Regions from separate parts of the Intrasporangium sp. DVR genome, predicted to be linked through region 2. Evidence: riboswitches for the same ligand, from Rfam matches in the RefSeq annotation. Region 2 holds a riboswitch; the other holds the start of a gene.
What was found. Region 2 has a riboswitch for cyclic di-AMP ahead of ABWV20_RS03805 (C40 family peptidase). Riboswitches for the same ligand answer to the same signal wherever they lie in the genome.
Positions count from the first base shown of each region.

Region 1 (3,394 bases), on a different contig from region 2:
CTGAGCCGGGTAGCACCTAGAGTTGGCCGGGTAGGTGTTCGGGAATCGGCCACTTCTGGGGGTAGCGCGATGACACAACAACCAGGGACCCGCCGCGAACGGCGCGAGCTCGAGCGCCAGCAGCGCGGGCCGGCGGCTGCCGTCGCCGTGCTCGTGGTCGCCCTGATCGTCCTCGGCGCCGCCGTCTGGTTCGGCAAGGACCTCTTCGTCGGGTCCCCGACAGCGGCTCCCGTCAGCCCGACGGCCACCTCGACACCTCCGTCGACCGCGCCGAGCACGGCCTCGACCCAGCCGACGACAGCGGCGACCCCCTCCGAGTCCCCGACGCCCACCGTCGACCCCGTCGCGGCGCGGGTGGAGGAGTGCCGCAGCGGTTGGCTCCTGCAGGCGAAGGCTCGTAGCGCTGCAGGGACGTCGCTCAGGGAGTGGGACGCCCACCTCGACATCATGAACGCCCTCCAGGCCGGCAAGATCTCATTGGCCAAGGCCAAGAAGGACTGGGGACCCACCACCGCCGACGCGCCCCAGCACATCGCCGCGTTCCATGCGGCCGACCGCGCCTACCGCTCAGCGGAACGACGCTGCGACGTGCCCCCGGGCGCGACGCCCAGTCAGCAGACGAAGGACCTGGCCACCTGCGCGGCCAGCATGAAGGTGGTCGACGGGATCCTGGGCCGGGCCCGCGCCGCCATCGAGCCGTGGGAGACCCACCTGAAGGACCAGTCGCACTTCAAGGCGGGCGGCATCACGGCGACCCGCGCCGAGGCGCTCTGGCGGTCCCTCTGGCAGCAGGGGCTGAAGCGAAACCCGCCCTACTTCACGGCGGCCGCGGCGGGCGCCAAGGCGGCCTGCCCGCTGGCCGGCTGAGCCCGGCAACCCGGCGGCCGTCTTTACCATTTGATGGACAGCCCGTTACCCGAACGTGACATCGGGGAAGGAGTCCTCTAGTCTCTTGCCCAGCCCCTCCCTCGGTGGGGCCGGCCGTGAGGCGGACGCCGAGTCCTGCCATCGCCTCGAGGTCCCGCTTGACCCGCATGGCAGGAGCGGGGGAACCACAGTTCCTCCGAGCGTCGTGGAGCCGGACCCGTCCGGTTGCCCGTCGCTCTTGGGGTGTAGCACTCGAGGAGGGCCTCCGGGCCCGAGACGAGGCCGGGCAGCCTTTCGCCCGAACCCGACAGCTAACCTCGTAGGCGCGGAGAGGTTCTCTGTGAAGACTGACAACCGTCCCGGGCGCCACCGGGCGCCGGGTGGGTACAGCCCGCTCGGCGAGCTCAAGAGCATTGCTCGTGAGTCCGCGCAGCCGGCCATGAAGGGCGCGGCTGTCGTCGCCGCCGCTGGCGGGCTCGTGGCCACGCTGACCGCTCCGGCCTCGGCCGAGACCATGTCCGGCGCGTCCGCGGCCGCACCGGTCGCCGCGCCGAAGGTCGCCGCACCGAAGGCTGCCGCCGCCGTCGGCCCTGACGCCGCCCTCGCACCCGCTGTCGCGGCGGCACCGGCGCTCAGCTCCATCGGCTACGCGTCGACGACGACGAAGGCGCCCACGGCCAAGCCGATCGTCATCAAGGACGTCGTCGTCGAGAAGAAGCGCGAGGAGGCGGCCCAGAAGGCGCGCGAGGCCGCCGAGGCCCGCCGTGCGGCCGCCGAGCGCGCCTCACGCTCGGCCACTCGCGCCACGCTGACGTCGTCGACCTACTCGCCGAAGGCGACGGTCAACGGCTCGTCCGGCCAGAAGTCCGCCTACAACTGGGCCACTGCCGGCCAGTGCACCTGGGGCGCGCTCAACAAGTGGTACCAGTCCGAGGGGTACTACCCGGGCGGCTGGACCGGCAACGCGATGGCCTGGGGCTATGGCGCCGCCAACGCCGGCTACACCGTGTCCAGCACCCCGCGCACGCGCTCCATCGTCGTCATGCAGCCGGGTGTCCACGGCTCCTCGAGCGTCGGCCACGTGGCGTGGGTCACCGCGGTCAACGGCAACGAGATCACCATGATCGAGATGAACGCCCTTGCTGGGCCGTACAACTACAACACCCGCACGGTCACGCACGTGGGCGGGATGCAGTACATCTACGCTCCGTGATGCAGCGCAGCTGCTGACACCGCGGTCACAGGCGGGACGGGTGCCGAGGCACCCGTCCCGCCTGTGTCATGCCCAGCCAGCGGCCGCTGGGCAGGTTCCCCTGAGACACTGCAGGGGTGCGAGGGACCATCGTCGCCTGGACCCTGACGGCCGTGCTGGCCGTCAGCGCCTGCACGAGCGAGTCCGTCCGCGAGACGCCCGGGGGCACCGCGACCCGGAGTGCGCCCACCACGGGTTCGAACACGGCGTCGGCCACGGCGCCCACGTCCGCCTCGGCCGCGACGTCATCAGGGACGACTCGGGCACGGGCGAGCACGACTGAGCCTGCGGACCCTGCCTTCATCCAGTCCCTCATCGACACCGACTTCGACGGTCGCGACCTGCGGCTGGGTCGTGAGGGCGGGAGCACGAGCGCCTACCGCCAGTTCTACGCGACGTTCCGGGGAGACGGACTCCTGATCTCCGGACGGATCAACGTCCCCCGCGGCACGGGCCCCTTCCCCGCCGTTGTGCTCGCCCACGGCTACGTCCCCATCGAGGAGTACACCAACGGCGCCACGATGCTCCGGGAACGCGACTACCTGGCCCGACAGGGCTACGTCACCCTCCACATCGACTACCGCAACCATGCGCAGTCCGACGACGACCCTGACAACGGCGCTGCGCTGCGCCTCGGCTACGCGGTCGACGCGATCAACGCCGGTCTCGCCCTCCAGCAGTTCGAGGCCGTCGACCCCGACCGCATCGGCATCATCGGCCGCTCGATGGGCGGCGGGGTGGTCTACAACGCGCTCGTCGCCAGGCCCGGCCTCTTCAAGGCCGGGGTCGCCTACAGCCCGGTGAGCTCGGACACCGTTGACAACTTCAACCGGTGGGTCCGCCGCGACGACGACCGCGAGGGCGACGCCCGAGCGGTGCTACGGCGACTCGGGACGCCCGAGCGGGCGCCCGAGACGTGGGCACGCACCAGCCCCCGCACGTACTTCGACCGGATCACCGACCCGATCCTCATCCATCACGGCACCGAGGACGAGGACTGCCCCATTCGCTGGTCCGCGGAGACCGTCGCTGCGCTGAAGAAGGCCGGCAAGAAGGTGACCTACCACGTCTACCCGGGGGAACGTCACACCTTCACGTCGCAGTGGCCGCTGTCGATCCGCCGGACCGGGTCCTTCCTCGACGCGAACCTCCGCTGACGCCAAACGTCTCAGAGGCCAAACTCCTCAGAGGCCAAACTCCTCAGAGGCCAGACGTCCGCTGAGGCCGGGGCTTGCTCCTCAGAGGCCGGCGACGTCGAGGAGTGGCTCGTGGATG
Region 1 is NZ_BAABZW010000005.1:445,701-449,094, forward strand. It holds gene ABWV20_RS06655 (hypothetical protein) at 70-867, shown strand; cyclic di-AMP (ydaO/yuaA leader) riboswitch at 1,013-1,205, shown strand; gene ABWV20_RS06660 (CHAP domain-containing protein) at 1,208-2,080, shown strand; gene ABWV20_RS06665 (alpha/beta hydrolase family protein) at 2,197-3,276, shown strand; gene ABWV20_RS06670 (S8 family serine peptidase) at 3,358-3,394, opposite strand, start outside.
Region 1: it holds a riboswitch for cyclic di-AMP, as region 2 does, so the genes downstream of both, ABWV20_RS06660 (CHAP domain-containing protein) here and ABWV20_RS03805 (C40 family peptidase) in region 2, are expected to answer to the same signal.

Region 2 (3,394 bases):
GTCCTCGGGCTCGGGATGGCCCTGCTGCCCTTGAGCACGACACTCGTCGCCGTCACGGCGGCCGCCACGGTCCTCGGGCTGGGCAACGGTCTCGGGGCCGGCCTCATCATGACCCTGGGCGCGGACGCCTCCCCACCCGAGGCGCGGGCCCAGTTCCTCGGCGGCTGGCGCCTGTGCGCCGACGTGGGAAGAGCCGCCGGGCCGCTCGCGTTGTCAGGACTGAGCGCGATCATCACGCTCGGTGCCGCGTCGGTCCTCCTCGGCCTCGGGGCGGTCGCGGGTGCCGTGTGGTTGCGGATCTGGGTGCCGCGTCATGATCCGACCGTCGCTCGGCGCGCAGCGTCGAGGGGCGCCGTGGCGGCCCGCTCGGCGTCGGCGCGGGACCGGGACGCCGTGGACAGCTCGAGTGCCCGGTCCGAGCTGCCCGAGCCATGAAGGATTCTTTGAGAGAGTAGGACCGTGACCGACCTCATCGACACGACAGAGATGTACCTCCGGACGATCTTCGAGCTGGAGGAGGAGGGGATCATCCCGCTCCGGGCGCGGATCGCCGAGCGGCTCGGCCACTCCGGGCCCACGGTGTCGCAGACGATCGCCCGGATGGAGCGGGACGGCCTGGTGGCCGTCACGGGTGACCGGCACCTGGAGCTGTCGGACGAGGGGCGGCTGCTCGCGACGCGGGTGATGCGCAAGCACCGTCTCGCCGAGCGCCTCCTCGTCGACGTCATCGGGCTCGAGTGGGAGTACGCCCATGACGAGGCCTGCCGCTGGGAGCACGTCATGTCGGAGAAGGTCGAGCGCAAGATCCTCAGCCTCATCGGTGAGGGGCGGGAGTCGCCCTACGGCAACCCCATCCCCGGTCTCGAGGAGCTGGGCCTGGAGGTGTCCGATGACTTCCGCAGCGGGCTCGTCGCGCTGACCGAGGCCGCCGGCGACGAGGCCGTCACCGTGACGATCCGACGGATCGGTGAGCCGGTGCAGGTCGACCCGGAGGCGCTCGCGCTGCTCACCTCGGCGGGCCTGATGCCGGGCGAGCGCGTCGCCGTCGTGCGCGAGGCGAGCCGCGTCATCGCCTGCCGGGAGGGGATGGACCGATCGAGCGGCGTGTCGCTGCCCGAGGACGTCGCAGTCCATGTCTTCGGCCAGCGCGATCCGGAGCCGCACGCGCACTCCGCGTCGGGCCCCGCCACGGCTGCCGCCACTCCCGCGTGACGCAGCCGGCGAGAAAGTTGTCCCCATGTCGTGATCAGGACGTGACAACGGCGGGGGGTTTGGATAGTTTGAGCGGGCTCGCTCCGAATGGGGCGGGTGCTCCGGGCCGGATCGCCAAGTCCTGCCACCGGACCGGGCACGTGACCACACCGCATGGCAGGAGCGGGGGAACCATTCTCCGGGCGTCGTGAGACGTCCTTGGGGTGAAGTCCTCCCGAGGACCTTCGGGTCCGAGCGAGGGCCGGGTAGTACCTCCCACCCGAACCCGACAGCTCACCTCGCAGGCGTCGAGAGGTAGCACGTGGCTCAGAACGTTGCCGGGCGCCACCGCGCCCCTGGTCGCTACAACCCGTTGTCAGAGCTCAAGCTCATCGCCAAGGAGTCGGCGCAGCCGGCCGTGAAGGGTGCCGCGATCGTGGCAGCCTCTGGCGGCCTCGTCGCCACGTTCGCCCAGCCGGCCGCTGCGGACAGCCAGGCTCTCGCCGCGGTCAAGTCCACGCCGAGCAGCGCAGCCGTCGTCGGTCCGCAGGCGACGACGATCAAGGCGGCGAGCGCGCTCAACGCCATCGGCTTCGCCCAGCAGGCGACGACCACCAAGGCAGACGTGGTCAAGCCGATCGTCATCAAGGACGTCGTCGTCGAGAAGGAGCGCGCCGCGCGGGAGGCCGCCCAGGCGGCTGAGAGGGCCGCGGCGGAGCGCCGCGAGACGCAGCAGCGGGCGTCCCGCACGACCACCGAGCGCACCCCGATCGCCGACCCGGCGCCGTCCGCGTCTGGCATCGTCGGCATCGCCCAGTCGATGATCGGTGTCCCCTACGTCTACGGCGGCAGCACGCCGAGCGGCTTCGACTGCTCCGGCTTCACCTCCTGGGTCTACCGCCAGGCGGGGATCTCGATCCCGCGCACCGCCTCCCAGCAGCAGGCCTCGGCCACCCGTGTGAGCACGCCCCAGCCCGGTGACCTCGTCTTCTTCGGCTACCCGGCCTACCACGTCGGCATCTACGTCAGCCCCGGGCGCATGATCGACGCGCAGCGCCCCGGCACGGTCATCGGCTACCACTCGATCTGGACCATGCCCGCCGGTTACGGGCGCTACTGAGCTGACCTCCCCCATGAGGGCTGCTACGGCAGGTCCGAGGGTGCGCGCCCGCGGAGCGACCGTGCAAGACTGAACCGATGACCGACCAGTCCGCAGCGGAGTCAACGACGCCCGTCAGCCTGGAGCTGTGGTCCGACCTCGTCTGTCCGTGGTGCTGGATCTCCAAGCGTCGCGTCGAGGCTGCCATCGCGGCCTTCGAGCGTCCGCATGACGTCACGATGCGGATGCGTTCGTTCGAGCTGGACCCGCTCGTCCCGGTCGGTGAGCGCCTCGGGGTGGCCGAGCACCTCGGCCGGAAGTACGGCGGCGGCGTCGAGGGCGGGCGCCTGATGAACGCCCACGTCAGCGACGTGGCGGTGGGCGACGGGCTGACCTTCGACTGGCACACCGCAGTCCGCGCCAACACGTTCGACGCGCACCGGCTGTGCGCGCTCGCGCTCGAGATGGGCGGGCCCGCCCTGCAGTCGGCCGCCTACGAGCGTTTCCACGCCGCGCACTTCAGCGAGGGGCTGGCGATCGACGACCACGAGGTGCTCCAGCGGCTCGCCGCCGAGGCCGGCCTCGACGAGCGTCGGGTCGCCGCGGTGTTGGCCGGTGACGACTACGCCGAGCGGGTGCGCGAGGACGAGCAGCTCGCCGCCTCGATGGGCGTCACGAGCGTGCCGTTCCTGCTCGCCAACGGCCGCGCCGCGATCTCGGGCGCGCGCTCCGTCGAGGACTACCTCGCGCTCCTTCGCGGCGTCGTCACCGAGAGCGTCTGACCCGGCCCCCCGACGGTCGAGCGCGGGCGGCCGAGGTCACCCAGCGGCATACGGCGGGGGTGGCCTTGCACGCGGTCACGGAGGAGTCAGCGGACGCTGGGGCGGCGTCGGTCCCGGGGCCCCGCGGTCGGGAGTCGCGGGCTCGGCAGCGGCCTCCTCGAGGGTGTCGTGCACGGAGATCACCGTCCGGATGCTCGTCAGCTCGAGGACGGCGCGGATCGGAGACTTGGGGGGGACGAGCAGTCGGAGGTCCTGTCGCCGGTGCCCGAGGCGCTGCGCGAGACGGAAGAGCATCGCGATGGCGGCACTGTCGAGGTAGGTC
Region 2 is NZ_BAABZW010000003.1:193,131-196,524, forward strand. It holds gene ABWV20_RS03795 (MFS transporter) at 1-435, shown strand, start outside; gene ABWV20_RS03800 (iron-dependent transcriptional repressor DtxR) at 460-1,212, shown strand; cyclic di-AMP (ydaO/yuaA leader) riboswitch at 1,350-1,515, shown strand; gene ABWV20_RS03805 (C40 family peptidase) at 1,514-2,311, shown strand; gene ABWV20_RS03810 (DsbA family oxidoreductase) at 2,389-3,072, shown strand; gene ABWV20_RS03815 (STAS domain-containing protein) at 3,148-3,394, opposite strand, start outside.